3 regions of the Fictibacillus nanhaiensis genome follow, and region 2 is predicted to be linked to each of the others. Evidence: riboswitches for the same ligand, from Rfam matches in the RefSeq annotation. Region 2 holds a riboswitch; each other region holds the start of a gene.
What was found. Region 2 has a riboswitch for cobalamin ahead of ACFS5O_RS10390 (ribonucleoside-diphosphate reductase subunit alpha). Riboswitches for the same ligand answer to the same signal wherever they lie in the genome.
Positions count from the first base shown of each region.

Region 1: it holds a riboswitch for cobalamin, as region 2 does, so the genes downstream of both, ACFS5O_RS03480 (acyl-CoA thioesterase) here and ACFS5O_RS10390 (ribonucleoside-diphosphate reductase subunit alpha) in region 2, are expected to answer to the same signal.
Region 3: it holds a riboswitch for cobalamin, as region 2 does, so the genes downstream of both, ACFS5O_RS11700 (DUF4430 domain-containing protein) here and ACFS5O_RS10390 (ribonucleoside-diphosphate reductase subunit alpha) in region 2, are expected to answer to the same signal.

Region 1 covers NZ_JBHUPF010000005.1:168,644-179,134, reverse strand. Annotated here, with positions in the region: gene ACFS5O_RS03515 (LacI family DNA-binding transcriptional regulator) at 1-498, shown strand, start outside; gene ACFS5O_RS03510 (ABC transporter substrate-binding protein) at 601-1,911, shown strand; gene ACFS5O_RS03505 (carbohydrate ABC transporter permease) at 1,978-2,877, shown strand; gene ACFS5O_RS03500 (carbohydrate ABC transporter permease) at 3,007-3,783, shown strand; gene ACFS5O_RS03495 (GH1 family beta-glucosidase) at 3,799-5,166, shown strand; gene ACFS5O_RS03490 (hypothetical protein) at 5,283-5,492, shown strand; gene ACFS5O_RS03485 (MGDG synthase family glycosyltransferase) at 5,808-6,935, opposite strand; cobalamin riboswitch at 7,062-7,241, shown strand; gene ACFS5O_RS03480 (acyl-CoA thioesterase) at 7,401-7,883, shown strand; gene ACFS5O_RS03475 (YbaN family protein) at 7,906-8,271, shown strand; gene ACFS5O_RS03470 (peroxiredoxin) at 8,319-8,996, opposite strand; gene ACFS5O_RS03465 (ferritin-like domain-containing protein) at 9,009-9,770, opposite strand; gene ACFS5O_RS03460 (spermidine synthase) at 9,912-10,491, shown strand, end outside.
Region 2 covers NZ_JBHUPF010000006.1:1,352,284-1,362,774, reverse strand. Annotated here, with positions in the region: gene ACFS5O_RS10405 (helix-hairpin-helix domain-containing protein) at 1-254, opposite strand, end outside; gene comER (late competence protein ComER) at 344-1,180, shown strand; gene ACFS5O_RS10395 (ribonucleotide-diphosphate reductase subunit beta) at 1,240-2,292, opposite strand; gene ACFS5O_RS10390 (ribonucleoside-diphosphate reductase subunit alpha) at 2,282-4,507, opposite strand; cobalamin riboswitch at 4,641-4,843, opposite strand; gene ACFS5O_RS10385 (3-hydroxybutyrate dehydrogenase) at 4,901-5,686, opposite strand; gene ACFS5O_RS10380 (GntP family permease) at 5,717-7,111, opposite strand; gene ACFS5O_RS10375 (sigma-54 interaction domain-containing protein) at 7,426-8,793, opposite strand; gene ACFS5O_RS10370 (class I SAM-dependent DNA methyltransferase) at 8,890-9,630, opposite strand; gene rsfS (ribosome silencing factor) at 9,631-9,999, opposite strand; gene yqeK (bis(5'-nucleosyl)-tetraphosphatase (symmetrical) YqeK) at 9,996-10,491, opposite strand, start outside.
Region 3 covers NZ_JBHUPF010000006.1:1,598,080-1,608,570, forward strand. Annotated here, with positions in the region: gene ACFS5O_RS11690 (response regulator transcription factor) at 1-135, shown strand, start outside; gene ACFS5O_RS11695 (ATP-binding protein) at 132-1,931, shown strand; cobalamin riboswitch at 2,046-2,229, shown strand; gene ACFS5O_RS11700 (DUF4430 domain-containing protein) at 2,392-2,793, shown strand; gene ACFS5O_RS11705 (ECF transporter S component) at 2,786-3,316, shown strand; gene ACFS5O_RS11710 (histidinol-phosphatase) at 3,558-4,370, shown strand; gene serA (phosphoglycerate dehydrogenase) at 4,424-5,998, opposite strand; gene ACFS5O_RS11720 (ferredoxin) at 6,191-6,439, opposite strand; gene ACFS5O_RS11725 (YpbB family protein) at 6,745-7,737, shown strand; gene ACFS5O_RS11730 (RecQ family ATP-dependent DNA helicase) at 7,715-9,220, shown strand; gene ACFS5O_RS11735 (CPBP family intramembrane glutamic endopeptidase) at 9,224-9,877, shown strand; gene ACFS5O_RS11740 (hypothetical protein) at 9,843-10,148, shown strand; gene ACFS5O_RS11745 (DUF2663 family protein) at 10,344-10,491, shown strand, end outside.

The sequences.
Region 1 (10,491 bases), on a different contig from region 2:
TACTTGCATTCACTTGGTCATACAAAGATCGCTCATATCGCTGGCGATGCTTTAACGGATGCAGGAGCTGAGAGAATAAAAGGGTTTAAAAAGGCGATGGATGAGTTGGAACTGCCCATTCAAGATGGCTATCTGATCAATGGTGGATTGTTCTCCATCGATGAAGGAAGAGTAGCAATGGAGAAATTATTGATGCTAGAAGATGTACCCTCAGCGGTATTTGTTGCAGGAGATCATATGGCAATCGGTGCCATTGAAGCCATAAAAGAAAAGGGTTTATGCGTTCCTGAAGATATTTCAATCATCGGCTATGATGACATTGAGATGGCTGCATACATTACACCAAAGTTAACGACGATAAAGCAAGATACCGATATGATTGGTTATCAAGCTGCAAAGTTGTTGATGAAACAGATTATACAAAAGAAAAAATTGATTACATCCAAGCGCATACCAGTTGAACTAATCATTCGCGAATCATGCGCACCCAAAAAATAAAAATTTTTTTAGTATAATTCGAAAGCGGTTTCGAATATTTATTTTGAAACAAATCGAAAGCGCTTTCGCTCTATAAACTTTAAAGAAGGAAGGGGTTTGTACATGAAAAGGAAATTAAGTATGTTTTTGGTAGCTATATTGTTGGTGGGATTATTTGCAGGTTGTTCAAGTGATTCAAAGACATCAGGTAATGGAAAAAAAGATGTTGATTTAAGAATCTGGTCGTTTACAGATGAACTGAAGAAACCAATTAAGACATTTGAGGAAAAGAACGGTGTGAAAGTGGAGTTAACGATCGTTCCGATTGCTGACTACCCAACAAAGTTAAAGCCAGTACTTGAAAGCGGTGTTGGAGCACCTGACGTATTCACGGGTGAGATCGCATTCTTAAAACAATGGGTAGATGCAGGTTATTGGGAGAACTTATCTGAGAAGCCTTATAACGCTGATAAACTTTCTGATAAGTATGTGCCTTATGTATTTGACCTTGGTAAAGATAAAGATGGAAATGTACGTGCCCTCTCTTGGCAAACAACGCCTGGAGGCATCTATTATAAGCGAAGTATTGCTAAGGAAGTATTAGGAACAGATGATCCAACTCAAGTTGGAGAGATGATGAGCTCGATGGATAAGGTGTTTGAAGTAGCAGAAAAGATGAAGGCAAAAGGCTATAGCATGTTTCCAGATGAAGGCGCAATTCGTTGGTTCACGCAAGGAGATAATCCTCAACCTTGGGTAAACGACAAGAATGAGCTTCAGCTTACAGAAGAAAAAATGGAGTACATGGATTACTCGAAAAAACTTCGTGATAATCAATACACTGCTCTAGCACCTGAATGGTCACCATCTTGGTTCGAAGGCATGGATAAGCCGATCAAGGTAAAAGAGGGCGGCAAGGAAAAAGAAACACAAGTGTTTTCATATGTTCTTCCTACATGGGGATTACATAGCGTCCTAAAAACCAATGTTAAGGAATCTGTTGGAGACTGGGCGGTAACGAGTGGTCCAAGTCCTTATTTCTGGGGTGGCACATGGCTTGGTGTATACAACAAATCAGATAATAAAGAACTTGCTTATAAATTTGTAAAAATGATGACGCAGGATGATGAGTTCTTAACATCTTGGAGTAAAGAAACAGGAGATGTTCTCTCTTATCTACCAGTAACCGATTCTATTAAAGATGACTTTAGTGACAAATTCTTAGGCGGACAGAACAACTATCAATTTTTCCTAGATCAATCTACTAAGATTACACCTGGAATCGTAACGAAGTACGATCAACAGTTAGATACGTTATACGGAAATGCCGTGCAGCAATATGTAACAGGTAAGAAATCGAAAAAAGAAGCGATTAAAGAGTTCTACCAAAAAGCACAAAATGCATATCCAGACATAAAAGTACCGAAAAAATAAGTTTTATGGACGGTGGCGGGAAACATTTCCTCGCCACTGGCCTATCTATTGAAAGGGGGAGGAGAGATGAAAAATTTAAACCGTTATGGCTATTTTTTTATTGCTCCGTTTTGGCTCGTCTTCTTAGTGTTCAGTATATATCCGGTCGCCCTAACCTTTTATTATAGTTTTACCAATTATACAGGTAGTGGTGAGGCCCAATTAGTAGGTCTAGCAAACTATAAAAGACTCCTCACAGACACTTATTTTGTAGAAGCCTTCTTTAACACATGGAAGATTTGGGGTGTAAACTTCGCGCTTCAGATGGGACTTGCTCTTATCCTAGCTATGATCTTTTCAGATATGAGAGTGAAGTTAAAAGGTATCGCATTTTTTCGAGCGATCTTTTATCTTCCGAATTTAATCACGATCAGCTCGGTTGCTCTATTGTTCGGGATCTTACTAGATTGGCAGCACGGATCATTAAACATGATGTTAATGAAGCTAGGAATCATTTCAGATCCGATCAACTGGCTAAACGAGCCAACGAGTGCACAGTTATCCATCTCATTGATTCTAACGTGGATGTGGTTTGGCCACTCTTTTATCGTTGTGATGGCAGGTGTATCAGGTATATCGAAAGACTACTACGAAGCAGCATTGATCGATGGTGCAAATCGCTGGCAGACGTTTTCTAAGATTACGATTCCGCTCTTAAAGCCTATCCTGCTTTATATCATGATTACCTCGCTCATTGGAGGTCTTCAATTGTTTGATCTACCGATGCTTTTAACAGATGGAATAGGATCACCAGATGGCTCATTGAATACGATGGTGCTCTATTTATACAATCAAGCCTTCAAGTATAACAACTACGGATATGCTGCTGCAGTCGCATACGGATTATTTGTTATAACGCTCATCTTCTCTGCTTTTATTTTCAAAGGGATGTATGGGAAAGAACGTAAACAACCAAGGCAGGTGTAAAGCATGATAGGAAAAACAGCCGTAGATAATAGCCTTTCAAATTCTGTACAAAAGAAAAGTGTTATAGAAACAAAACCGAAACGGAAAATCAGCATACCAAAACTTTTAATCTATGCTGTATTGATCGCTATGGCCATCATATGCTTCATCCCGTTCTTAATGATGCTTGTGAATGCTACACGCTCAAATGAAGCAATTCTTTCAGGTTTCACACTGCTTCCCGGTAGTGCAATCGTTGAAAACTATCAAACGATGATGAGTTATATCAATATTTGGGCGGGTTTTAAGAACAGCTTAATCATCTCCGTACTTGTAACGTTGTTATCAGGTTACTTTTCAGCGTTAACAGCTTACGGATTTGCGTTCTACGTGTTTAAAGGTAAGAATGCCATGTTCGTTTTCATGTTAGTGATGATGATGGTCCCAGGCCAGTTAGGGTTAATCGGATTTTATGAACTTTGTAAAAACTTAGGGATATTAGATACGTATATTCCGTTAATCATCCCGGCAGCAGCAAGTCCTTTCGTGGTTTTCTTTTTGCGCCAATATATTCTGACAACACTGCATCCAAGTTTGATTGAGGCAGCACGAATTGATGGTGCGAGTGAATTTAAAATCTTTCATACGATTGCGATTCCAATCATGATGCCAGCGATCGCGACCATGTCGATCTTTACGTTTATCGGGTCATGGAACAACTACATCATGCCGTTAGTTGTATTGTTCTCACCTGAAAAGTTCACGCTTCCTGTGTTGATGGGCTTCTTAAAAGGTTCACAAGTAGCTCAAAACTTAGGTTCCATGTACTTAGGGATCGCGATCTCAGTAGTACCGATTATGATAGCTTTCCTATTTTTATCAAAATATATCGTCAACAGCATTTCAGCAGGTTCTATCAAAGAATAGAGGAGAGAAACAGTTATGCATTTTAATAAGTCATTCGTGTTTGGTACAGCAACATCTTCTTATCAAATTGAGGGAGCTCGTCTTGAAGGCGGAAGAACACTTTCAATCTGGGATACGTTCTGTGATACGCCTGGAAAAGTATATCAACAGCATAATGGAAGTGTAGCGTGTGATCATTATTACCGTTTTGAAGAAGATATTCAGCAGATTAAAAAGCTTGGCGTAGAGACGTATCGCTTCTCCGTTTCATGGCCACGTATTTTTCCAGAAAAAGGCGTGTTGAATGCAGAGGGAATGGACTTCTACAAAAAATTGACGCAGCGTTTACGTGAAGAAGGAATCAAACCTGCGATCACGCTTTATCACTGGGATCTTCCTCTATGGGCACATGAGGAAGGCGGATGGGTGAACCGTGAGTCAGTCGATTGGTTTATGGAGTTAGCGGAAGTTTGCTTCCAAGAGCTTGATGCAGAGGTAGATTCTTGGATTACGCATAACGAGCCGTGGTGTGCCGGTTTCCTAGGTTACCATCAAGGATTTCATGCACCAGGACATACGAACATGGACGAAGCCGTTAAAGCGGTACACCATATGCTTCTATCTCACGGAAAAGCTGTACAATATTTGAAGAACGAGCTTCAATCCAAAACGCCGATCGGTATCACGTTAAACCTATCACCGATCTATGCAAAAACAGATTCTGTGAATGATCAGCTGGCAGCGAATAATGCTGACGGTTATTCAAATCGCTGGTTCTTAGATCCTGTTTTTAAAGGACAGTATCCTGTTGATATGATGAACTTGTTCTCTAAATATGTTCATTCATATGATTTTATTAAAGCAGGAGATATGGAGATCATCTCAACTTCTTGTGATTTCTTTGGCATCAACTATTATAGCCGAGGCATTGTTGAATTCTCTGCTGCGAATGACTTCTTACATAGAGGGGCTCATTCTGATTATGAGAAAACCGGCATGGGATGGGATATCGCGCCAGAAGAGTTTAAGGATCTCATTAGAAGGCTGAGAAAAGAGTATACGGATCTTCCTATCTATATTACAGAAAATGGTGCAGCTTTTGATGACGTGCTAGAGAACGGACGCGTCCACGATCAAGGCCGTGTTGACTATATCGAAAAGCATCTTCAAGCGGTCTCTGATCTGAATGATGAAGGCATGAATATTGAGGGCTACTACCTATGGTCTCTCATGGATAACTTTGAGTGGAGCTTCGGCTATGACAAACGATTTGGAATCATCTATGTAGACTTTGATTCTCAAGAGCGAATCTGGAAAGATAGCGCATACCGTTATGCAGAAATCGTGAAGAATAGAGGAACCAACAGCAACAATAAAGAGACGGATACCATTTCCGTAAGCTAATTTATTTTTAAGATAATAATAACCATTGAAGTCCCTGGCGTATGTTAGGGGCTTTTTTGTTTTTTGTGTAAAATTTTCCTGGGTGGGGAAGCTAACAACGTATAGGAGGGAAAGATATGAAGGATAAGAATGAAGAACGAATCGATGAAGAAACATCAGACGGAATGAATGAGTTAGTAGAGATCATGAATGCAAAAGGTGATACTGGTGAACTGAAGGAAATTCTTGAGAGCTATGATAAAAAGGAACACTCTCCATTATGCAATGATGATTTTTTCTATGCTGACCTTCGCGCGATTGCGGAAGATGGTGCTAAGGAAGATTGAAGTTTTATAGAACGGGCAGAATCGCAGATAATAGCGATTTTGCCCGTTTATTTGTTGTTTGGAGTGTGTATTAAAGCATGAACCCTTGAATAAGTTAACTTTGCTTTGCGAGATTGAGGAGGATAGGGCTAATTTGTACTTGTCGAGGTATGTCGACTCGCCGATTTATGGGCGAAATTCGCCGGAATAAATCCGGTATTTCTAGGATTATTTCAAAAAGTCCTTGAAAGAGCAGTCATTATACCCCCTTGGGTATAAGTGTGAAGCAGGTTTGAGAGCACTTGAATGGCTGAGATGTTGTATCCATTAAAAAACCTAACGTGTAACTTGAGACAGCTCTTGTACTTCTTCCATAGCATAATCAGCAATTAATGAGGAAGAGTGAGAATGGTGGATGAGCTCTAAACTTCTCTGCATGCTACTCAGCAAAGCTTCGTTATCAAATAACTTCTGAACATTTCCCGCAATTTCGTCTACTGTATGAACGACAAATGCAGCGCCTTTTTCTTCAAAATACTTAGCATTTTCTCCTTCTTGACCAGGAACTGGCTTATAAAGGAGGAGGGGGACTCTTACTGCGGCTGCCTCAGTAATAGAGATTCCTCCTGGCTTTGTTACTACGCAATGTGAGATCTTTAAAATCTCATGAAGCTTCTCTACGTAACCAAATAATCGGAATGAGTCTGAATATTGTTCAGCAAGCGGTTTTAACTTTTCGTACAACGTTTTGTTCTTACCACAAACGACAATTACCCGCAATGATGGATCTTTCAGCAAACGCTGTGCGAGCACCTTAACGTTTTTCAACACACCTTGAGCACCAGCTAAAATCGTAACTACACGACTACTTGGCGTAACTCCGTATTCAGTAAACACTTCTTCTTTAATAATCGGACGGTAAAAGTCTGCACGGATCGGGATGCCACTGACTGTAATTTTATTTTTATCCACACCGTGTTTGATCAATCCGTTTTTAACTGAATCGGATGCAACAAAATAGCGATCAATCGATGGATTGATCCAAAAAGGATGAGCGAAATAATCTGTGATCACGGTATAGATGGGAATATTGAACCGTGATTTTTTTATAAGAAATGGAGCAGCATGAAGGGGAAAGGTTGTTATCACAAAACGGGGTTGGTGTTCATTGATCAATTCTAAGAATCTTTTTCTTCCTAAATACCGTGAAAATTGTGTAATCGTATTTGCATTCAACTTGTTTGTTCCATAATAGAACCATTTATAAAAAGAAGAGCCGTGTGAAAAGCTTTTGATAAATATGGATTGTGTGACTTGGGACATGATAGGGTGAGCTTCCCCAAATAAATCTGATAAGACAGGTTGAAATCCTTTATTTTTTAGTTCTTCAGCGAGGACGTTAGCGACTTGAACATGGCCGCTGCCATAGTTAGCGGTAAGGATTAATGCTGTTGGACGTATCATCTGAAAACCTCCCCAGTCTTTTGAGATAAGCATAGCAGGGGATTTTAAACGTCATATGAAGAAGGTTAAAAGGTTTTGTAAAAAGTAAAAATTGTTAGTGGTACAATAAGATAGATTCAAAATTTCATAAGATCCGATAATTATGGTGTCTGTTACAGACTTAATAGGGAATCTGGTGTAAGACCAGAACTGTACCCGCAACTGTAAGTGCTGACGAAATAAGCAAAACCACTGTCAATCTGACGGGAAGGGCTTAGAGTAGGCTGATGCACGAGTCAGGAGACCTGCCATCTTTATAGTGTTGATCTTCTTCGGGAGTTGGGAAGATAGGACGAGGGATATTTAATAGATCATTGATTCTGTTATGTATTCTTACGTACCCGTCTTTTGTGATGGGTATTTTTCTTTGTTCACTAACTCCCTCAAAACAAGGGGAGCTTTCAAGCTTCAGAAAGAGGGAATGGTATGGAACAGCAGCTATCAGCAAACATTTCGAGAACGATTCAAACAAAGTTGGTATTGCCCCCTGATACGAATCACATGGGCACGATCTTTGGTGGTACCGTTTTATCTTACATTGATGAGATCGCAGCGATCGCCGCCATGAAGCATAGCAAGAAAGTCGTTGTCACCGCCTCCATTGATAATGTAAACTTCTTATCGTCAGCTAAAGTGGGAGACATCCTCATATTAGAAGGTGTAGTCATCTCAACTGGAAGAACATCAATGGAAGTTTACGTAAAAGTAGAGTGTCAAAATCTAGAGACGGGAAATAGAACGCTGAATACCACATCGATCTTAACGATGGTCGCCATTGATCAAAACGGTAAGCCGTTTCCTGTAGCAAGTGTCATTCCTGAGACAGAAGAGGAAGAAGCACTCTTTAAAGGTGCGCCACTAAGGAAAGAACGGCGTTTGCTATATAAAAACGCGAACGGAACTCTATAAGATAAAGGAAGTGAGAATCCGAATGAAAATTAAAAACATCATATTTGTAGCATTGGGGTTCTTTTTCCTTGGTTTAGGCGTCGTAGGAATTGTCTTGCCGTTGCTTCCTACCACACCTCTTTTATTACTCGCGTCTTATTTCTTTGTAAAAGGTTCCAAAAAGTTTGAAGTGTGGTTTAAAGGAACGGATATCTATAAAAAACATCTAGACGATTTTGTAAGAAATCGCTCACTGACAAAAAAGAAAAAGATTATGATCAGCCTGTTTTCAGACTCGATGATCTTGATTACTTTTATTCTTACAGACAGCATGATTGCAAGAGTGATCTTAATTCTTGTTGTGATGTATAAGTATTACTATTTTATTGTAAAGATTAAAACGGCATAAAGAATGTGTGGACTTAAAAAGAGCAGCCTAATCAAAGGCTGCTCTCTCTATCTATCATGTAGTGGCTTTGTACATAGCCACCAATCGTAGCACTCAATCTCTCCACTTTGTGCTTGTTCTGCACGCTTCTTCGCCTCTTGTATGGTTGTAGGTGCTGGAACGATCAGACGGTCTCCGACTAGTTCGTTTTTCGGCCAGTTTGCGGGTGTTGCACCTTTATTTTTATCTGCTGTCTGCAACGCCTTAACTGCTCTTAGGATCTCGTTGATATTACGTCCCACATTCTCGGGATACGTCAGCATAAGACGTATCTTGCCTGTTGGATCGACGATGAAAACACTTCTCACCGTTCTTGTTCCCATTGTAGGGTGGATCATTCCAAGTCTAGTAGCAATCCTTCCAAGACTATCTGCAATGATCGGAAAAGTAATCTCTACTTTCAAATTCTGCTGTATCCATTCAATCCACTTTATGTGAGAGTACACTTGTTCTACAGATAATCCGATTAAATAAGTGTTTAGTTTTGTAAACTCAGGCATGAGCTTTTGGAATGCTACGAACTCTGTTGTACATACGGGTGTAAAGTCACCTGGATGGCTAAATAGGACAAACCAATGACCTTGATAACTTGTTGGAAGGACAAGATCCCCAAGGGTTGTATGAACCGTCATCTCCGGAAATTGATCGCCAATAAAAGGCTTTGAAAATATTTGTGTAGGTTCCATCCCTCTCTTCTCCTACCTTCCTTGGTTTCCCATCATCTTACTCTTTTTCAATAGCTGAGACTCTCCTGTTTTTTCCCACTCTTCTACTTGTTCAATGGCTTGTTGAGGTGTAAACCCTTGCCCGACAAGAACACCAGACAAGATATATTCTTGATAAAGATGAGTTAGGTTAATGCCTTCTTCTGTCTCTTGTAAAGCTTTTTTCACTAGAGGGTCAATGTACGAAACCCATTGATCCGCCAAGCTCTCTGTTTGTGTCATTCGGTGTTCTTGTTGAAAAGAACGAGGAGAACTTGATGTACTGTTTAACGTAAATAAATAGTTGTACTTTGCACTATGTTTAATCTCATCTGTAATGATGTTAAAGAGGATATCTCGATAATACGTATTAGGAAGTCCTTGACGGATAACGCGATATTTCTCGACAGCAGCTAGTTCGCCAAACAGAGCTTTGACGAGGCCGTCTTTATAGGTTTTCGGTTTCTGAAACTCTTCTCCACTTTCAGGTGGAACTTCCTGGCCTGTAAGATCTTTGTAGATCATTCTGAAAAGTTTGTTGTGTCTTTTCTCATCATCACGAATAGAGGCGATGATTAATTTTTGATCGTTGGTAGGCGCTTCAGAAATTAAGTAATCGTAAAATAATCGATCTTCTCTTTCGCCTGCTACGGCTTGTTTAATGAGTTGCAGGGATAGTTGAAGTGCTTGCTGCTGTCCATCGCTCTGCTGTTGTCCGCTATCTTGCTGTTGTTGTTGTGGATTCATATAGCTCATAACATAACCTCCAAAAAATGATTGTCGCATTAGTCTATGCAGAGGCCTAAATTTTGCTAATGTACAAGTTTTTCAACACCACATGTTCGATGAATGAATAGTAATGTGAATATAACTTGTTCAAAATAAGGAGTGTTCATAGTGGATGAGCTCATGTGGCTAGCCATTGGCGCAGCTGCAGTTGTTATAGTAGAAGCAAGTGTCTATTTTTATTGGATCATATGGGGAAACGGTTATCTTATAACCTATATAAATGATAGCCAGAGACCTCAACAAAATTTCAAAGTGCTGCAAACGTTTCATACATCTACTCAAAAAATTGCACTAGTCGAAGTCGGAGAAGAAGTATGGGTATATAGCAATGGTGAGATCATGTTTGGTACAAAACAGGATGAGAATGAGTATGCAGAAGTGATCGTACATGTTCCAATGGCGGCAGCGAAAGAGGCGAAACGCATTTTAATCATCGGTGGTGGAGGCGGGATCAGCGTACGAGAAGCATTACGTTACGAAGAAGTTGAAGAAATTATTGCAGTAGATATTGATGAAGAGATGATGAATCTTGGGAAAAGTTTCGATCGATTAGTGTCATTTAATGATGGTGCATTAAACCATCACAAAGTGAAAACTAAGATTGAAGATGGAAGACGTTTTGTAGAACAAAGCCAAGAAACCTGGGACGTAATAATTGTGGACATACCAGAGCCGACTGAAAGATGCC
Region 2 (10,491 bases):
ACTCCTGGACGCTTAACACTTCCTTGCACATCGACCATAAGCTTGGTCTTTCTTTCGTTGTTATCCCTACTCTTTCCGTTAGGCTTATCAGTTGAAATTGGCGATTCCGGTTCCATTTGTTGAGGTATTTGTGAGGTGACAGGCATATTTGGTTCACTTTGGAAATAATTCATTAGAGATACAATAATGGCAAGGATCAATAATATGCCACCGCCAATAAACCAGCTCATATGCTGCTTGTATTTTTCCATCATTTCACCTTCTTAATTAGGCTTGAACTTCTAAAAAACATATTTGATTCACAACGTGCATAAATTTGAACGTAGAGGAAGGAGGTTCAGATATGAAGGTTGGAATTATCGGAACCGGAAATATGGGAAGCGTTCTTGCTTCTTCTTTTATCGAATCTTCAGCCATTCAGCCATCAAGGCTCATGGTCACTAATCGTACACTGTTAAAAGCGGAGAGGCTGCAGAATGCCTATCCAAAGTTGAAGGTCGGAAATACCGCCGAAGAAGTTTTTCGATTCGCTGAGATTGTGTTTATATGTGTGAAGCCACACGAGTTTTATTCATTGCTTTCTAGCAATAAGAATTCTATCTCAAAACATCAACTGCTCGTTTCCATTACGAGTCCTATTTCATGTGAACAGCTGGAAGATCTGCTAGATTGCAATATCGCAAGAGCTATCCCAAGCATTAATAACCGGGCACTAGCTGGTTCATCTCTTGTTTCGTTCGGAAAAAGGTGTCACCCTGATTACAAAGAGAAACTTCTATCTTTAATGAGCAATATTTCTACACCACTCGTTATCGATGAAAATATCACTCGGATCTCTTCAGATATCGCAAGTTGCGGGCCGGCGTTTATCGGTTATGTTCTGCAATGCTTTATTAATTCAGCTGTCGACCAAACTGACATCACAAAAGCACAGGCAACTCAACTGGCAAGTGATATGATTATCGGAATGGGAAAACTACTCGAGAAAGATATCTATACTTTACCAACACTCATTCAAAAGGTATGCGTAAAGGGTGGTATCACAGGAGAAGGAATTAAGATCCTGAGCAATGAGGTCGATGAAGTATTCGACCATGTCATTAAGCGTACACACGAAAAATATCATGAAGAATGCGACAAAGTGAGTCAACAGTTTGAAGTGAAAGAAGAGCTCAAGTAATTTCTATCGTCATTATAAAACAGCTAAAAAAAGAAAGCCGGGATCTAAATCCCGGCTTTCTATAGTTCATCGAACCCGTTTTCATCAGAAACTTTCGTGTATTGTCTCGATTTCTGCTCAAAAAAATCACTTTTTCCAGCATTTACATCAGAATATGCCTTTATCCAAGGAAGTGGATTTTTATTGTATTCTGGGTATAGCTTGTTAAAGCCTAATTCGTTCAATCGTTTATTTGCCATGAACTTGATATAAGCTTCTAAATCAGATTCATGAATCCCTTCAAATGAATCTCCGATTATATACTTACTCCATTTAATCTCAAGCTCAGCTGCCCGATGAAACGTGTTTCTCGCAAACATCTCCAACTCTTGATCTCTTAATTTCGGATCTTCTTCTAAAACAGCTTTAAAAATTTGAGTAAAAAGATAAACATGTAGCTGCTCATCTCTATTAATATAGTTGATCATCGTTGAAGTCGAGACCATCTTTTGATTCCTGGCTAAATTATAAAAGAAGCTGAATCCAGAATAAAAATTCAATCCCTCAAGAATCACGTCGTAAATAATAGACTTCAAAAAGGTACGAGGCGTAGGGGTTTGTAGAAACTCCTCATACCCTTCAACAATGAAATCATTCCTCTCTCTTAGCACTTCATCTGTTTTCCAGTATTCAAATATATCATCTTGCTTTGACTTCGGTACTAAAGAGGACAACACGTACGAATAGGACTGATTATGAACAACTTCTTGAAACGATAGTGTAGCCATTAGCGCAGCAAGACTTGAATCGGTTAAATACGCTGCAACCTTGCTCGAATAATCTGTTTGTACACTATCTAAGAACGCCAATAAGCCAATAATTTTATTAAAAGTATCTTGCTCTTTTTCACTCAAATTAACATATTGCTTACTATCACTAGACATATTGATCTCGAACGGCGTCCAAAAGTTAGCCAACATGTTTTTGTATAAAGGATAAGCCCACTTATATCTAACATCGTCCCAGTTTAATATATTTGAACTCTTACCGTTGATAATTCCTGTAGATCGATTAGGAGCTTCCACATCATAGATTTTTCTCTCTTTGAGTTGTTCAACCTCTTTAACTTTCACAGCTTTCACATCCTTCTAACTCAATTGATGTAGACCTAGTATAATAAGTGGTCTTTAATCCCTTTTTAAAGCTTAATAAATGAAGGTGTAACAGATCTTTTGCCTTGATGTTGTGATTAACATAAAGATTAAACGAAATTGATTGATCGACGTGTCTTTGTCTAGCAGCATTCTGTTCGATACTCCAAGTTTGATCAATCAAGAACGCTGATTTATAGAACCATGTTGTTTCTGCATTCAAATCAGGTGCTGTTACAGGGATTTTGTAATTCTTTTTTTCTTCTGAATAGAATTTTTTAAATATCGGATCCACACTCGGTGTTGAATTTGCGATGATTGAAGTCGATGAATTCGGTGCGACTGCAATGAGGTATCCATTCCTTAGACCGTGTTTGTTAACTCTTTCTTTTAAACTCTGCCACTCTTTAGAGAAATAGTTGCGTTTCGAAAAATAGTTTCCCGTTTCCCAATCCGAGCCCAAAAACGCGGGATATCTCCCCTTTTCTTTCGCAAGCTCACAACTAGCATTTATCACATAATAGTTGATGGTCTCATAAAGATGATCAGCATACGTAACCGCTTCTTCACTTTCCCACTTTATCCCCTCTTTGGCTAAAAGATGGTGCCATCCAAACGTACCTACACCGACCGCACGATATTTCTTATTTGTCAGTTCCGCTTGAGGTACATCTATACGATTAAGATCAATAACGTTATCAAGCATTCGGATCTGGATATCAATAACTCTTTTTAATACGTTATCATTGATCACTTTAGCAAGAGAAAGAGATGATAGATTACATACAACAAAATCTCCTGGCGTTTTTCTGATGACGATTTCTCCGTTCTCTGCTTCCTCTGACGTGACAACTGTTGCAGACATGTTTTGCATGATCTCTGTACATAGGTTAGAAGCATAGACCATCCCTTTATGAGCGTTCGGATTCAATCGGTTGACAGTATCTCGATAAAACATGAAGGGTGTTCCGGTTTCAAGTTGCGATTTCATGATCCGTTTCATGATCTCAATAGCGGGAATACACTTTTTTGAAAGTCTCTCATCTTCTAAACAATCAGCATATCTCTCTCTAAAGCTTCCTGACCCAACCGTTTCATCATAGAAATCTTCTAACGAATACCCTTTGATCTTTTTTACCTCATGAGGATCGAACAGATACCAATTCTCACGTTTTTCCACGCATTCCATGAAAAGGTCCGGGAGACACACACCTGTAAATAGGTCATGCGTTCTCATTCGTTCATCACCATTATTTAATTTTGCATCTAAAAACTCCAGGATGTCTTTATGCCAAATGTCTAAGTAGACGGCAATCGCACCCTGCCTTTGGCCAAGCTGATCGACCGATACCGCCGTGTTGTTTAACTGCTTCATCCACGGTATTACACCAGATGAATTTCCTTTAAATCCTCTAATATCCGAACCTCTAGCCCTAATTTTCCCAAGATAGATTCCGAGTCCACCGCCACCTTTTGAAACAGTTGCAGCATCTGTATTAGAATCAAATATCCCTCTTAAGCTATCGTCGATCGTATCAATAAAACAAGAGCTAAGCTGCCCATAGCTCTTACCTGCGTTCGCTAATGTCGGGGTAGCAACCGTCATATATAGATTGGAGAGAGCCCAGTATGCTTCTTCGACTAATTGAAGCCTATTCGTTTTGTTCTCGTCTCTCATTAAAAACAAGGAGATCAACATCCAGCGTTCTTGTGGTAATTCATAGATTTCATGATTGAATCCTTTTGCCAAGTACCGATCCGCTAGCGTTTTAAGTCCAATGTATGTAAAAAGCTTATCTCTAGATGGCTCGATCATTTTTTCAGCTTTCTCCAAGTCTTCCTTAGAGTATGATGAGAGAATGGTATCATCATAGATATCCATCCCTACTAACTTTGTGATCAACCCATAGAGGTTCGTATATGGTTTATGTCTTGTCTCCTCTCGATTCTTCATTACTTCTTCATATAACTGCCTTAAATAGATCTGTGATGCTACAAACGTCCACTCTGGGTTCTCTGCATCTAATCCATTTAACGCTTCCATGATTAACTGTCTATAAAGTGAGCTTGATTCCTGTGTATGACTTTCTAATTTCTCCGCATTTTTTAGAAAGTTGTCCGCTTGTATGTTCGGGTAATTTTCGACACAACTCTTTAACCACTCCCCGAGCAAAGAGTTTTCAGTTGTCATTTTCATAGTTAAAACACTCCTTAGGTCATAATAAAAACCCTCTTCCATCAGGAAGAGGGTTTAAAGAATTACATGTATTTTGCTAGACGATCGTCAGCATAAAACAGCGGCAGTTCTTTCTCCCAATCCCCGAGGAAAAGAAAATAGGAGTCTTCAGGCAGGTCTACTGGCTTTTGCTTCTTCCTACTTTGGGCCTTCCCATACAGCAGCCATTTTTTAATAACTGACCTGTACAGTGGCTATTCCATTTCGTCCACAATTACAGTTGCGGGGACAGCTTCGGCATTGAACCGAATTCCCTTTTAAGCCGGATATTCCGGCGCCTGAATTCTCCATATATAGTTTTGTATTATCTACTTTGACACTAAATATAGTGAATGTCAATAACTTCTCCATTCTTTATTGCGCGACATAGCCACCGTCGATCACAATCGCTTGCCCTGTAACGCCCTTTGCATTCTCACTAGAAAGAAAGAGTGTGTAATCTGCTATTTCTTGAACATCTAACAATCTTTTTTGAGGAACTAGTGGATAGATCACTTCTTCCAGAACCTTCTCTAACTCAACATTTCTCGTTTTGGCCAGATCTTCTAATTGTCCTCTTACAAGAGGTGTATCAACATAACCAGGGCAAACCGCATTTACCGTTATTCCATGTGGAGCACCTTCTAAAGCAGCCACTTTCGTTAGACCAATAACGCCATGCTTTGCACTATTGTATGCGGATTTTCCGGCAAAACCTACAAGCCCATTGATGGAAGCCATATTTACGATACGTCCGAACCCTTGTTTTTTCATGATTGGAAAGACATGTTTTGTCGCTATGAATGGAGCTGTCAGCATAACATTGATCAACTGTTGAAACTTCTCCGTTGGAAACTCTTCAAGTGGCGACACGAACTGCAATCCTGCATTGTTGATCAGCACATCGATACGACCATAGTGCTTCAGTGTTTCATCCAATGCTTCTGTTATCTCTTTTTCTTGTGTCACATTACAGCCGATTCCGATCGCATTTTGGCCAGCTTGCACGAGCGCTTGTGCAGAATCCTTCGCACGCTCACGATCTAGATCACTGATTGCGACTTTAGCTCCTTGTTCTGCGAATGCTTTTGCTAACTGCAAGCCGATTCCACTTGCTGCTCCTGTAATAAAAACAACTTTCCCCTCAACGAACGCTCTCATGAAATGATTACTCCTCTCTATGAAATTGGTTTATACGATACCAAGTCCGTAATAAAGACCAATAATAACAAATACGGCAATCGTTTTAATGATCGTCATCGCGAAAATGTCAATATACGCTTGTTTATGAGTTAATCCTGTTACAGCTAACAACGTAATAACAGCACCGTTGTGAGGAAGTGTGTCCATTCCACCACTCGCCATAGAAGCAACACGGTGAAGAACTTCTGGATCGATTCCTAGTTTGTCAGCCTGTGCGATATACGTTTCACTCATCGTTGCGAGTGCGATACTCATTCCACCAGAAGCTGATCCTGTAATACCCGCTAATGTTGTAGTCGTAACCGCTTCATTGATCAACGGATCTTTAATCGTATTCGACATCGCGGAATTTACAGCAGTAAAACCTGGAAGTGCTGCGATAACACCACCAAATCCATACTCAGATGCTGTATTTAGTGTTGCAAGCAACGCTCCACCGATTGATAGATTAATCCCCTTATTAAAGTTGTTTTTAATTCTCTTGAACGAGAACAAAAGAACGGTAACGATACCTATGATCAAAGCACCTTCGACTGCCCATACTGCAGCTAATGAGGGAATTTGAATCTCAGGCACGTTCTTCATTCCAATCGCAGAAAAATCGAACGTCTTTCCGTAATACTTTGGAATCAAAACAGTGAACCATTTATTGAACACTCCAACCAAAATAAGAGGAAGAATCGCTATAAAGGCATTAGGCAGATTTTCAGAATCCATTTTCTCAGGTTCGTTGCTATGTCCTGTTCCGTAACCTTCACCTTTTGCAGCCGCTTGTCTACGTCTCCACTCCAGATAGATCATACCTATGGTGAAAACAAACATTCCTCCGATAAACCCGAGCCAAGGTGCAGCCCACGTTGTTGTCCCAAAGAAAGAGGTTGGGATAATATTTTGTATCTGTGGACTTCCAGGAAAAGCATCCATCGTAAACGTAAAAGCACCTAGTGCGATCGTTCCTGGGATAAGTCTTTTAGGAATATCCGCAAGTTTAAAAAGTTCTGATGCAAATGGATAGAGTGCAAAAGCAACAACAAACAATGATACTCCACCATAAGTCAATATCGCTCCAACGAGTACGATAGCAAGCATCGCTCTTGCAGGTCCGATCAGTTTGATAACAAACTGAGTGATCGATTTTGCAAAGCCTGACATTTCAATCACTTTTCCGAAGATGGCTCCTAGTAAGAAGACCGGAAAATAAAGTTTGATAAAGCCAACCATCTTCTCCATAAATACGCCTGAGAAGAAAGGAAGTACGTGACCCGGTTCAGTAAGCAATACCGCAAACAATGCAGCGATGGGTGCAAATAGAATAACGCTGAATCCTCTGTAAGCTACAAACATTAAAAAGAATAATGCTAATAAAATAATAATAATGTCCATTTCAATTCCCCCATTCTATCAATTTAACATTTTTAAAGCGCTTTCATTTTTTTAGCATCATCACCTTTCCAAATCGGTTACACCCTGTAATTTATTTGCAAGTTTCATGCCAACATCAGAAGGCATAAAGAAGTGAGCAAGGAAATTCAGCTCTTCCGGAAAAACGGAAATTAGAAAACTGTTACATAAACTATGTGACTTATGAACGATCACATTAAGCTAATTTGACTTGGTAAATCAAAATGTAATAACAAAAGGAAACATTCCGAAAAAACGGAAGCCCTTTCCGCTTTTTCGGAAAAACTCAGAATACCTTATCTAATGTTATATTTTTTTATCTTATCATAGAGGTTCGTCTTTCCAATGCCTAGATGTTTAGCGACACGCATTATATCGCCGTTCATCGTCTCCAAGTAGTAAGCGATCACATTTTTCTCCGTTTCTTGAACGTGTTCTTTTAGTGTCAGTTGCTTTTTATTGACCCCGAGTTTTTCTTTTAAAAAATCAGGAAAAACATCTAACGTTAATCGGTCACTATGTGTAAGCTGGATGGCTGCTTCTACGAAGTTTTTAAGCTCTCTCGCATTTCCTGGCCAGTTGTAGGCTAAGAATGCTTCTTTTACATCGTCATCAATACTTAGTATCCGTTTACCAGTTTCAGCGCAGTTCAATCGGATAAAATTCTCAGCCAGTGGCCAGATATCTTCTTTTCTCTCACGAAGTGGTGGGATTTGAATTTGAAGAACATTTATTCGATAGAACAAGTCTTCACGAAACTTATTTTCAATGATCAATCTCTCTAATGGGCGATTTGTAGCAGCGATCACCCGAACATTTACTTTTTGTGTATGTACTGAACCTACTGGCTCTACTTCTTTTTCTTGAAGAACACGCAACAGTTTTATTTGCATGCTTTGAGGAAGATCCCCGATCTCATCTAAGAATAAAGTTCCACCGTCTGCAAGCTGAAACTTACCTGGTTTCCCACCTTTTTTTGCCCCTGTAAATGCCCCTTCAGAGTACCCGAAGAGTTCAGATTCAAACAGATGCTCAGGTACTGCTCCACAATTTAATTTGATGAAGGGTTTTCCACTTCTTTCACTTAATTGATGGATACTATGCGCTAGCAACTCTTTTCCTGTACCACTCTCCCCCCTGATCAATACTGTTAGATCTCCACTGGCAATATTCTTCACATGCTTCTTTACTTTTTGCACTTCTGTTGAAGTACCGGCAAAGTCGTTCAATGTATAAGAAGCTCCATTAATTTCTTCCCACTCTTTTTTATAGAAATTGAGTTCATGAAGGAGCGCTTTTATGTGAGAGTTCATCTTTTTCCATTGTTCTGTGTCTCTAAATATTACAGTTCCAACAGCTCCAATTACTTTTCCATCATTTAGAATCGGTATACGGTTTGCTATCATGTAGTTGCCTCTAATGAATTGAAGATCTGCAATCTCAACTTTTCCTTGTAAAACGTCTTTGTGCATTTTTGTATTTTCAATAACCTTAGTAACATGCTTTCCTATTACTTCTTTAGGATTTTCACCTAGAAACTCGCAGTACGTTTTATTCATGTATCGGACGATTCCTTCGTGATCAACAACGACTATCCACTCGTAAGCACTATCGATGATCGTCTCTAGAATGTTTTTTTTAAATAGTGGATCTTGATCAAACATGTATATCACCTAATTCTCTAGAAAAATAATCATTCTTATGTGTAATTGTAACGCTTCCTAATAAAAAAGACAGCACATAGGCTGCCTTCCCATCATTTATTTTTTTCTCGCGACAAATAAGATTCGTTCACTTTCTTCCGTAGGCTCTGTTCCTTTAAAATCGGCTGAGACCTCTAAGTGTTCAAATCCACACTCTCTTAACCAATTACAATAGTCCTCGATGGCGAATGTTCTTTGTGTATGCAGTTCATCATATCGATCGTAGCGATCTCCGTTTTGCATGAAGAAGGATAGATCGTGTTCCACACTGTTTTCAAGCTCACCTTGATAGCATTGCCATATGTAAGATAGCTTTTCATCATTACTTCCAAATGTTTGTCCGATAAAGATTTCATTGATCTTATGTATGGAATGAACATCGAAAAGAAGTAATCCTCCTGTTTTCAGGTGGTTACCTGCTGAAAGAAAAGTACGTTTTACATCTTCTTCCGTCAAGATATAATTCAGCGAGTCACATAATATCGTTACACAATCAAAAACACCTAGTCCTTCTAACTCTCGCATATCTTGTTGAAAAAGGTTCAGATTTACTTTTTCGAGTTCGGCTTTCTCTTTCGCGACCATCAACATGTCTGTTGAAAGATCAACCCCGGTTACATCAAAGCCTTCTTTCGCGAGTAGAATCGTCATTGATCCCGTCCCACAACCAACATCTAAAAACCGCTTACCATCTTCTAAATGATTAAAAGCGGATGTTTTCACAAAGTTCAGCCATTCAGCGTAGGGAGCATCCTCCATCAACTCATCATATAGATAGGCAAATTGCTGGTAGCTCATCTATAAGTTCTGTTGCGGGGTAATAATAGCATCTACATCAATCTTATTGGCATCTCCCCATAATTTCTCAAGATTATAATAACTACGGTCATCGCGATGGAATACATGAACAACGATGTTTGCCAGATCGATTAAAACCCACCTTGCATGGTCAAACCCTTCCATTCTGCGAATCTGAATATCATTCTCTAAGGCCACATCTTTTAGTTCTCTTGCAATCGCTTGAACTTGTTTCTCAGAATTACCATGACAGATAACAAAGTAATCCGCAACAAGCGAAATTCCTTCCATGTCTAAAACGGCAATATTTTCTGCTCTTTTATCATCAGCGGTCTTCACGACCAATTCCATAAGCTCTTTTATGTTCATCCAGTGCACTCCTTCTCTTTTTTTAGTTTAATCTCTTGAAGCAATCCATTGTACGCTTCAAACGTGAGTGGATAGATTTTTTGGTTCTGTTTCATTAAAAAAGTTATCGTGTTCTTCACGGCCATCAAACAAGCTTGATCAAGATCATGCTCTGCTATCTCTCTAACACTTTCCACACCTGGGAAATTACGGTTCGGTTCTATGTAATCTGCTAAGAATATTACCTTTTCAAGCAGAGTCATCGCCCCGTTACCCGTTGTATGATAATAGATCGCACGTAGTATGTCTTCATCCGTTATTCCGACTTCTTTTTTAACTAAGTATGCTCCGACCGGCGCATGCAATACCTCATTACCATAGAATAATAAGTCTTGTGAGAGTCTCTCGCTTCGTACGATCTCTCTCATCTCTTCTTTTGGTCGAAATTTGGCATAATCATGAAATATGGCAGCAATCTCGGCTTTTTTTGAATCTGCTCCATATTTTCTAGCT
Region 3 (10,491 bases), 250 kb from region 2:
TTTGGTGATCTAAGAACGGTAGATACACATGTGAAAAGACTTAGAGAGAAGCTTAACAAAGTCTCACCTGATGCAGCATCCATGATTGCAACCGTTTGGGGAGTAGGGTACAAATTTGAGGTTGGGAATGAATGATCTGGAGAAGTGTAGTTGGTAAACTTTGGATCACGATACTTTTATTAGTTTCAGTTGTTTTAACTCTTCTGACCATTCTTCTTACGCAGTTTTTTGAGAACTTTTATGATAATCAGGCAGAAGATCAATTGACAAAGATGGCTGATCGACTCGTCTTAATTATGGAAAGCGATGAAAACAAGGAAGAAGCTATCAGAGTCACTAGTGAAATGGCCGAAGCATATTCCATGTCTATCATGATCATAGATGAAAATCAGGAATCCTTTATGTCTGAGAATACTTACGATGATGCACCATATATCCCTGTCTCTGTTTTCAAAGAGAACGATCAGTTATCAACTGTCGCAGAGAATGGAAAAAAGATCTATGTAAACGGAGATTTTCCCGTTCTGAATAAAAATGATGAGACGATGCAAACAATGATTATCTACGGTGAACCATATGGATCAGGGGAAGATGCAGGAGCCGTTTACGTCTATCAATCCATCGAGAATGTAGAAAAGACAACGAATCATACAAAGTATCTCATCTTTTTAGCAGCAGGGATCGCAATCATCTTAACTACGATTTTTGCGTTCTTCTTATCTACGCGTATTACCGCACCACTAAGAAGGATGAGAGAAGCGGCGACATCTGTTGCTAAAGGTGAGTTTGATATGAAAGTACCGATTTTAACACATGATGAGATCGGTGAACTTGGCATGACGTTTAACCGGATGGGCAGACAATTAAAAAACAACATTACTGCGTTGAATCAAGAAAAAGAGCAGCTAACGAGTGTTTTGAGTTCGATGGCAGATGGTGTGATCACTTTTGATAGAAAAATGAACATCCTTGTTACGAATCCTCCTGCTGATCGTTTCCTACAGGCATTCTATTATGAATCAGGCATGAAGACAGAGGTCAACGGAAACGTTCCTGAGACGGTCAAACAGCTCTTTGGACAGGTTGTTGCTCTAGAGAGTGAACAGATGACAGAGATCGCGATACAAGGCCGCTCATGGGTAGTTGTCATGACGCCATTGTATGACCAATCTATGATACGAGGAGCAGTCGCTGTCCTTCGAGATATGACAGAAGAACGTCGTATGGACAAGCTTAGAGAAGATTTTGTAGCGAATGTTTCACACGAATTGAAGACACCGATCGCGATGCTTCAAGGATATAGTGAAGCGATCGTCGATGATATCGCAGAATCTGAAGAAGAGAAGAAAGAATTAGCTGGAATCATCTTAGACGAATCGAAACGGATGGGAAGACTTGTTAACGAACTCCTCGACCTTGCAAGATTAGAAGCGGGACATATGAAGCTTCACTACAGCTCTCTTCCGATCATTCCTTTTGCAGAAAGAATCGTTCGGAAATTTCAAGGTCCTGCTAAAGACCGAGAGATTCAATTAAATCTAGAATTTAAAAAGAATCTCAAAACCTTGCAAGAGGAGATGGATATCGACCCAGATCGAATTGAGCAAGTCTTAACCAATTTGATTGATAATGCCATTCGTCATACTTCTCAAGGCGGGTTTGTAAACCTAACTGTCGAAGTTAGCGATCAGAACGTGAAGTTTTTCGTTAAAGACAATGGAACGGGCATAAAAGAAGAAGACCTGCCATTTGTTTTCGAACGCTTTTATAAAGGGGACAAAGCAAGAACAAGAGGAAAATCTGGTGGAACGGGTCTTGGTCTTGCCATTGCAAGAAACATTGTGGAAGCACATGGTGGTCAGATCAGCGTTCATAGTAAGAATAATGAAGGTACGACATTTTCTTTCGTTGTTCCGCGAACGTTGAAATAAATTAGCAATACGTCCCGATTAATCTTGTTTCATAAGGAACAAAAGCCGTTTTTAAAAAAGGATTTCACAAATTTCTCCAATATGTTTATAATAGGAATTGTGATTTCATAAAAATTTCATACGTGTTAAACAGGTGCAGTCCTTTATTGGACGAGCTTAATAGGGAAAACGGTTAGATGCCGTTGCGGTCCCGCCACTGTAATTGTGAGAATCCTAGAGTATCGCCACTGTGAAAACGGGAAGGCGTTAGGAGACGATGATCAAGAGCCAGGAGACCTGCCTGTTTGTTACATGACATGACCTACGAGGATAGGGGGGTGTTTAACAGTACCGGGGCCGGTTGCTGTTTTCTGCCTGTATACTATTAATCTCCTTCGTAGCCGAAGGGGATTTTTTTAGTTGCGTAAAGTAAATTGTGTAGTACCAAACAAAGCGTTTTTATAACAGAAAGAGGTAAATCATGAAAAAATTACTTTTAGTATTAGCAACAATGATGATGATGTTGGTGGGCTGTGGAACGACTGAAACGAAGGAAACGGCTGATCAGCCTAAACAAGAAGAAACGAAAAAAGAGCAAGTAACGGTTCAAATCACAAAAGATAACGGAAAAGAAAAGGTTACAGAAAAGAAAATTGAGATTGCAAAAGATGCGACGATCATGGACGTGATGCAAGATAATTTTAAGATTGAAACACAGTACGATGGAGCATTTATAAGCAGTATCGAAGGAGTGGCGGGGAGCGAACAGGACAAAACATCATGGTTCTTCTCTGTAAACGGTGAAGAAGCGATGAAGGGTGCTAAAGAAATCACGTTAAAACCTGGCGATGTCGTAGAATTTGATCTTCACAAGTATGAATAAGCTTACGGTAAAAAGAATAACGATCATCGCATTACTAGCTGCGATATTAACAGTGGGTAGAATCGCCTTTGCTATGATACCGAATGTTCAGCCGAATACGACGATACTGATTCTTGCTTCATTCGTACTCGGTCCAGCTCAAGGGCTCTTACTTGCGATACTAAGTACGATCACAACCAATCTATTTTTAGGACATGGCTTGTGGACGTTCGGTCAGATGTTTGCATGGGGGCTGATTGCCGTTATGAGCGCATACTTAGGCAGATATAGACATAAGATTCCTTGGTTGTTGCTGCCTATCTATGCTGGGTTTTGTGGCTTTTTGTTTGGTTTTATCATGTCCGTTCTCTTTGGCGGAATCATCATGCAGAAATTCTGGCCATATTACTTAGCGAGTCTTCCTTTTGATCTAAATCATGCGATCGGCAACGTAGTGTTCTTTATCGTTCTTTACAAACCACTTCTTTATGTAATGGAAAATTATATAAATAAGGATGTTAGCCAAAAAGCTGCCTTTGAATAGGGAGCTTTTTTTCTTTAAAAACCGGTTCAAAAAGTTGAAAAGCTGAATAGGATGATAAAGTTGATTTTACTTTTACCTAGGAGGGCAAAATGCGAGATTATCTGAACCGTTTTTTTGCTGTGATTTTTTTAATGATGTGCTTAAGCGTCTTATTTATCGGAGGTAAATTGGGAGCATAAACACTTGAACGTTCAATGATTTCATGGTACATATGGTAAAACGTTTTAAAAAGGAGATTAATATGCTAACAGATTACCATTCTCATCTCGAAAAAGGGACATTGACGATCGATTATCTAAAACAGTTTGTAGACACGGCAAAAGAGAAGGGAATACAAGAGTTTGGGATCTCTGAACACGCTTATCACTTTTATGAAACAAAAAACATCGTATCTAAACCATGGATGGAAGAAAGACGCTATTACAAGATGGATGATTATGTGAATCTCTTTAAAAGAGCAGATCAGTTGGAATTGGACGTCCGCATGTCGATTGAAATGGATTATACGCCAGGAAGACATGATGAGATGGAGACTTTTATAAAAACGTATCCATTCGATTATGTGATTGGATCTGTGCATTGGGTCGATGATTTCGGAATAGACCTTGCAGAATATCGCAAAGAATGGGATCGTCGTGATCTTTATGAAACATATCGTTCCTACTATGATCAAATCGTAACACTCGCAGAATCAAACCTATTTGATATCGTTGGACATATTGATCTAGTCAAGATCTTTAAATATGTCCCAACTGATCAAGAATTTCTTTTTGAACAGTATGAGCGCATCACGGATGCGTTAAAAAATTCAAAAACATGTGTAGAGATCTCATCTGCTGGTCTAAGAAAACCGGTCGGACGAATCTATCCAGAGCCAGAACTTTTATCCCTTTGCTATAAAAAAGGAATACCGATCGTCCTCTCTTCAGATGCTCATGAACCTCACCAGGTGGGAGAGAACTATGAGTCGACGATTAAGCTCGCAAAAGAGATCGGTTATACAAAGTTGATGACTTTTCAGAATGGAGAAAGAAAAGAAGTTGAATTAGGTTAATCACGAAGAAAAAGCTCTGCAAAATTCATGCAGAGCTTTTTGTTATTTCTATCCTATAGATCTAAAGGTTTGCAAACAAGAAGATCTTCAATGCTCACGAGATCCTTCTGAGTAGATTCCGGAAGCTGCGTGTCAAAGGTAAGGACCATCATCGCCTCACCACCTGCTGATTTACGCCCGACGTGCATCGTTGCGATATTGATGTTTCGTTCTCCTAAAAATGCTCCTACTTTTCCGATGATTCCTGGAGTGTCACGATGCTCGATGTAAAGAAGAGATCCTTGTGGTACAAAGTCAACCGTATACCCGTTCAACTTGATAATTCGGCCTCCAAAGCCTTTAACAAGTGTTGCCGAAAGTGTAAATGTTGTATTCAGACCTGTGACTTTTACATGGATGATATTCGGATAACCGTGATCATCTGTCCCATGCTTTTCACCGACAACAATTCCTTGTTCCTTGGCGGCCACCATACTGTTTACATCGTTAACAGGGCGGTCTAGTCTCGTTTTTAAAAAGCCACACAAAAAACTGCGTGTAAGGGAAGAAGTATCAGTTTCAGATAAGGATCCACCATATCCGATCGAAATCTCTGAAACGGGTTCTTTAAAGAACTGCGTCGTAAAAGAACCAAGAAGATGTGAGAAATCATAATAAGCAATCAGTTTCTCATACGTATCTTTTGAAAGTGAAGGGAAGTTCACCGCGTGTTTTAATGGTTGGTGTAAGAAATGAGATCGAATCTCATCGCTTGCCATGTAAGCAACATTCTTTTGCGCTTGTACCGTTGATGCAGCAATATGAGGTGTTACGATTACTTTAGGATGATCGACTAAAGAGCGGCTGACGGGTGGTTCTTGTTCAAAGACATCAAGAGCACATCCAGCTAGATGTTCAATATCTAAGTAGTGAAGAAGGGCTTCCTCATCGATGATGCCTCCACGAGCACAGTTTAAGATGAACGCACCTTTTTTAGCGTATTTTAAGTTATCAAGATTTAATAGTTTATGGGTATCTTTTGTAAGCGGGGTATGAACGGTGATAACGTCACTCTGTTGGATTAACGTATCAAGATCAACAGAAGTAACAGATAGTTCTTTTTGTTTTTCTTTCGGAAAATAAGGGTCGAATACAAGTACGTTCATGGAGAAACTCTTCGCGCGCTTTGCAAGCTCTGAGCCAATTCTTCCCATGCCGACTATACCGAGTGTTTTCTGGTAGAGTTCTTGGCCCGTATACTTTTTGCGGTTCCACTCACCTTGTTTGACAGATTGATTTGCTTGTGGAATGTTACGGACTAATGCCATCATCATGGCCCAAGTATGTTCTGCTGTTGAAATGGTGTTTCCTTCAGGTGCATTTACGACGAGCACACCTCTTTTTGTTGCTGCGTTCAGATCGATATTATCTACACCAACACCAGCTCGTGCGATGATCTGAAGCGCTGGCAGTTGATTCAGTACATCTTCAGTAATCTTTGTTGCACTTCTTACCATAATACCTTGAATGTTTTCGGGTTGAGTAAGTTCATCTAGTTTTCCGAAAATCAGCTCAACGCCTTCAAGTTTTACTAACGGTTCAACACCTTCACTCGTTATTCCATCACAGACTAATACGGTTGCTGTCACAGTTCCACCCCTTGTCTATCTTTATGAATAGCATCAATATTTTGATAATTTATCACATTCTGACGATAGGTACAACTATGATTTTTAAGATAGCGGTTTCAAAATATAAGAAAACGAATTGACAATGAGAATCATCCTTAATAAAATAAATAAAAAACCCTCTAATAAAAGAGGGTTCTGGTATGAATAAAACTATTCAAATTTTAATGCATCACCATCGAATGACTCATCAGATACTTTGATGGAGTCTGTAGGACAGCCTTCGAATGCATCTTGCATATCTTCTAACAATACATCTGGAATTTCAACGATTCCTTGGTTATCGTCAAGAGTTACAAACGCAATTCCTTCGTCGTCATAATCGTAAATGTCTGGTGCTGCAGCTCCGCATGCTCCACATGCGATACAAGTTTCTTTGTCAACAATCGTATACTTTGGCATAATGAATACCTCCTAAGGAATTGAAAAAATACCCGCTTACATATTTAACCATTTTAAATTAAGGGTCTACTAATCATATTGTAATAAGTATCCCTCTACATTTCAATAGAAAATTAGGACCTCGTCATATCTTTTATTCCCAATCTTCCTCTTAATATAACACTTTTACTCTTAAATTTCCTTAAATCTGATAAGATAGATTATATGATAAAGTGTGGTGATTTATTATAGATATTTGTCATGTTGTTTTATTAGATATTTTTCAAAAAGTAAACGGAAGTAGAAAAAGCTCGGGCGTCTATTATATGGTTACAGGAAAGAAAACAGCGCAATCCTTGTCTGACAGTCAATGGTTTGGCATTGAACGATATTATGCTGCTTTTAAGGGCATGGCACATGATACTTTTACTGAGTCCATCCATAGCTTGATAAAAGAAAAATATATAAAAACTTTAGAGAATCATGTTTACGTTCTTACTGAAAAAGGTGAAGAGTTACTTAAGTATGAGAATGATAGATTATCCTACTTAAAACATTTAAACGGACTGAAATATGCTTCAATTGAGACTTCATGTTGGCAAGTAATCACGTTATATGTACAAGCTCTTTCTAATTCACTTTACGGTCATTTTAATTATTCACCGGTAGTCAGAGATTACGCTGTGATCCATAAAGTAAAATCTATATTTCCTAAGTCTGAGTCAGAGAGAAAGATTCATGCGGAAAAAGTTTATCGGGAGGTATCTCGAATACTGTTAGAACATGGACCTAAATCAGCTGATCTATTTGTAAAGAAACTATCTGGCTATCATAGAATCGGCAGTACTTTTGAGCAGTTATCACGTGTTGAAGACTTGAGTCAGGAAGAGACAGTCCTACGTTTCCGGGCGGTCTTGCATTCTCTCATACACAAAATTGTTTATGAAAAGGAGAATTTCCCCATGCTTCACTCTTTAATAGGTACCTATACACAGGCTCCCGCGTTAACGAATTCAGCATCGCTAACTTTTAAAATGTTAAGAAGTAATAAATCTATAGAAGAAATCATGAGTGTTCGAAATCTTAAGATGAGTACACTGGAAGATCATCTTGTCGAAATCGCAAGAGAAGTGCCTGACTTTTCAATAATACCTTACATCGATGAACAAGAAGTTTTGAAATTGAAACACTTCTACAGCAAAACAAATGAAACGAAACTTCGTCCATTTAAAGACGCCTTTCCACATCTGTCTTATTTTCAAATCAGGTTAGTACTCGCAAAAGAAGGTGGTAAACATGCAACTGGAAGCGGCGCTTAAAGAATTATACGGATTTTCAACGTTTAGATCTGGACAAAAAGAGATTGTGGAAGACCTGCTTAAAGGGAATGATGTGTTAGGAATGCTGCCGACTGGAACGGGGAAAACACTCATCTACCAGATGACAGCACATCTTCTAAAAGGAAGAGCTCTTATCATTTCTCCGTTGGTTTCATTGATGGAAGATCAAGTAGATCAGTTCAAACAAGCTGGGTTTAAGAGAACCATCGCTCTAAACAGCTTTTTAGACCAGGGTGAGAAACAAAACATCTTAAAGAGGATACAAGATTATCAGTTTGTGTTCGTGAGTCCTGAAATTCTTCAAAATTCTTACATCCGTTCTATCCTACTGTCAGTTAGATGGTCTTTATTTGTTGTGGATGAAGCCCATTGCATCTCACAATGGGGTCATGAGTTTCGTCCCTTTTATCTAGAGCTATCAGATATGAAAAAAGCGATGGGAAATCCGCTTTGTCTCGCATTAACAGCGACTGCAACAAAGAAAGTACAAGATGACATCCTTCATCATCTCGACATGAAAAACGCAGAAGTACATATTCATAGTGTGAACCGTCCGAACATATCTATCTTTGTTGAACACTTTGATGAGCATGATGAAAAAGTGGAACGAGCGATCAAGCTTGTTCAGCAGCTCGAAGGCCCAGGCATCATTTATACGAATACGAGGATGGGGGCAGAAGCTCTCGTTAAACAATTTCAAGATCATGAAATAGAAGGCGTCGCTTTTTATCATGGTGGTATGAACGCGAATGAACGACTTCTTGTTCAAAAACAGTTTCTTGAATCACAACTGAACATTATTGTTTGTACAAATGCGTTTGGAATGGGAATTAATAAATCGGACATCAGATTTGTAATCCATTTTCAAACACCTTCTACGATCGAAGGGTATCTTCAGGAGATCGGGAGAGCGGGTAGAGACTCGAAATCTTCTGTCGCCGTCCTGCTGTATCATCGGGCAGATCTTGAGATACCTTATCATTTTATTGATCAAGAACTGCCTGATCTCATACAAATCGATTATTTGTTTTCTGACCACGAACAAGTAAAAGAACATACGTACAGAGAAAAACTGAAACTTGTTGGATTATCCGAAACAGGTCAACGGTTCATGGAATATCACTTAAAAAAAGCGGGTGTTCTTGATAAAAGAAATCTAGAGGTTCATGAAAAAAATGCGTTGATCTCAAAAATAAAATCTACGATTGAGACTAGAAAAGCTGATAAAATAGAATCATTAAAGGCGATAGAAAAGTGGGCAACGAGTCATGCGTGTAAAAGAAGTGGGCTGCTGAAATATTTTGGAGAACCTGAACCTAAACCTAAACCTGATACACTTTGCTGTGGTTACTGTGGTACAGACCTTTCGCACTTTTATGGAAAACAAGCGTCATTTAACACATCTTATGGATTATGGGAAGAGGAACTAAGACGACTTTTAAGACAGGAAGTGTACTACTAGAGGATGAGGAATTCTGAAAAAAACAACTGGATCGACCAGATTACACCAAGAGAACTTTTGTTAAACGTCTATTTTTCACAAAGTTTGTTTATCGTAGCCGCGTTTGCTCTAGCCTTCTTCTTTAACGTTTCTTTTCCATGGAAGCTGAATGACCTAGATCTGACTGGGTACGAATGGTTGGTTGGAATAAGTACAGGGTTGTTCCTACCTTTTTTATCCATTCAGTTAAAAAAATGGTTGCCTGAAGAATGGTTAGATGATGGTGGAATCAATGAAAAGATATTTGGATCTCTCTCTTACAGGCATATCTTTTTCCTCACGGGAGTAATTGCTTTTGCTGAAGAGTGGTTATTCCGAGGAGTCTTACAATCTTTATTGGGTCTGTTTATAACGAGTATGATCTTCGCTGTCCTGCATGTTCGTTATATAAAAAAACCTGTTCTTTTTAGTATTGTATGTGGTTTAAGTTTTTGGCTGGGTCTGATCTATGAGATGACGGATAACATTTGGGTGCCTTTCATCGCTCATTTCCTGATTGATTTTATTTCAGGATGCTGGATAGCGAAACAAAACAATAGCAACAACAATATTACGAACAGCGAGAGTGGGAGTGTGGATCAGGATGAAGAACGATCAAGCGGAGAGTTTGAGAAATAAAACAGTAGACCATCCGGCGGCTGTACAACATGTTCATTCTTTGCCTTCGAGAACAGAAGTTCACGGGAAAAAGAGAGAAAATGAAAGAAAGCAAAAAAACGCTAAAAAAGTAAAGAGGAATACCACTTTTTTAGTGACACGCATACTCTTAGCTGCTTTTATTCTTTTGATTGGAATTACGGTTACCTATAAATTGTGGGCTAAAGATCTTTATATACCTGTACAAAGCGAAGATCGAAAAGGTGTTGAACAAGTAGAAATCGAAGAATAAAGACCGTCTGGAGAAGATATTCCAAACGGTCTTTATTTTGTTAAGTTTATTTACGATTTTTCGAAACGATCGTTGGTATTTTTTGATCGGTTTCTACAGGAATGGATCTTAAAGTGAGGTTAAGTCGAATAGCTATTTTTAAAAAGCATGAATCTGCTTGTATAGGCATAGTTATGTGTACAGGAGGTTATGCGTATGAATGCACTGAATCACTGGAAGATAAAGCCCTTTGTTAATGAATTGACAAGTATTGTTTTAGCCCAGCTTGTTGATAAAAAAGCTGAAAAAGACAGATGGAAAAAAGCCATCAACCAATGGGGATTATCCATGATTTTTGTTGTAC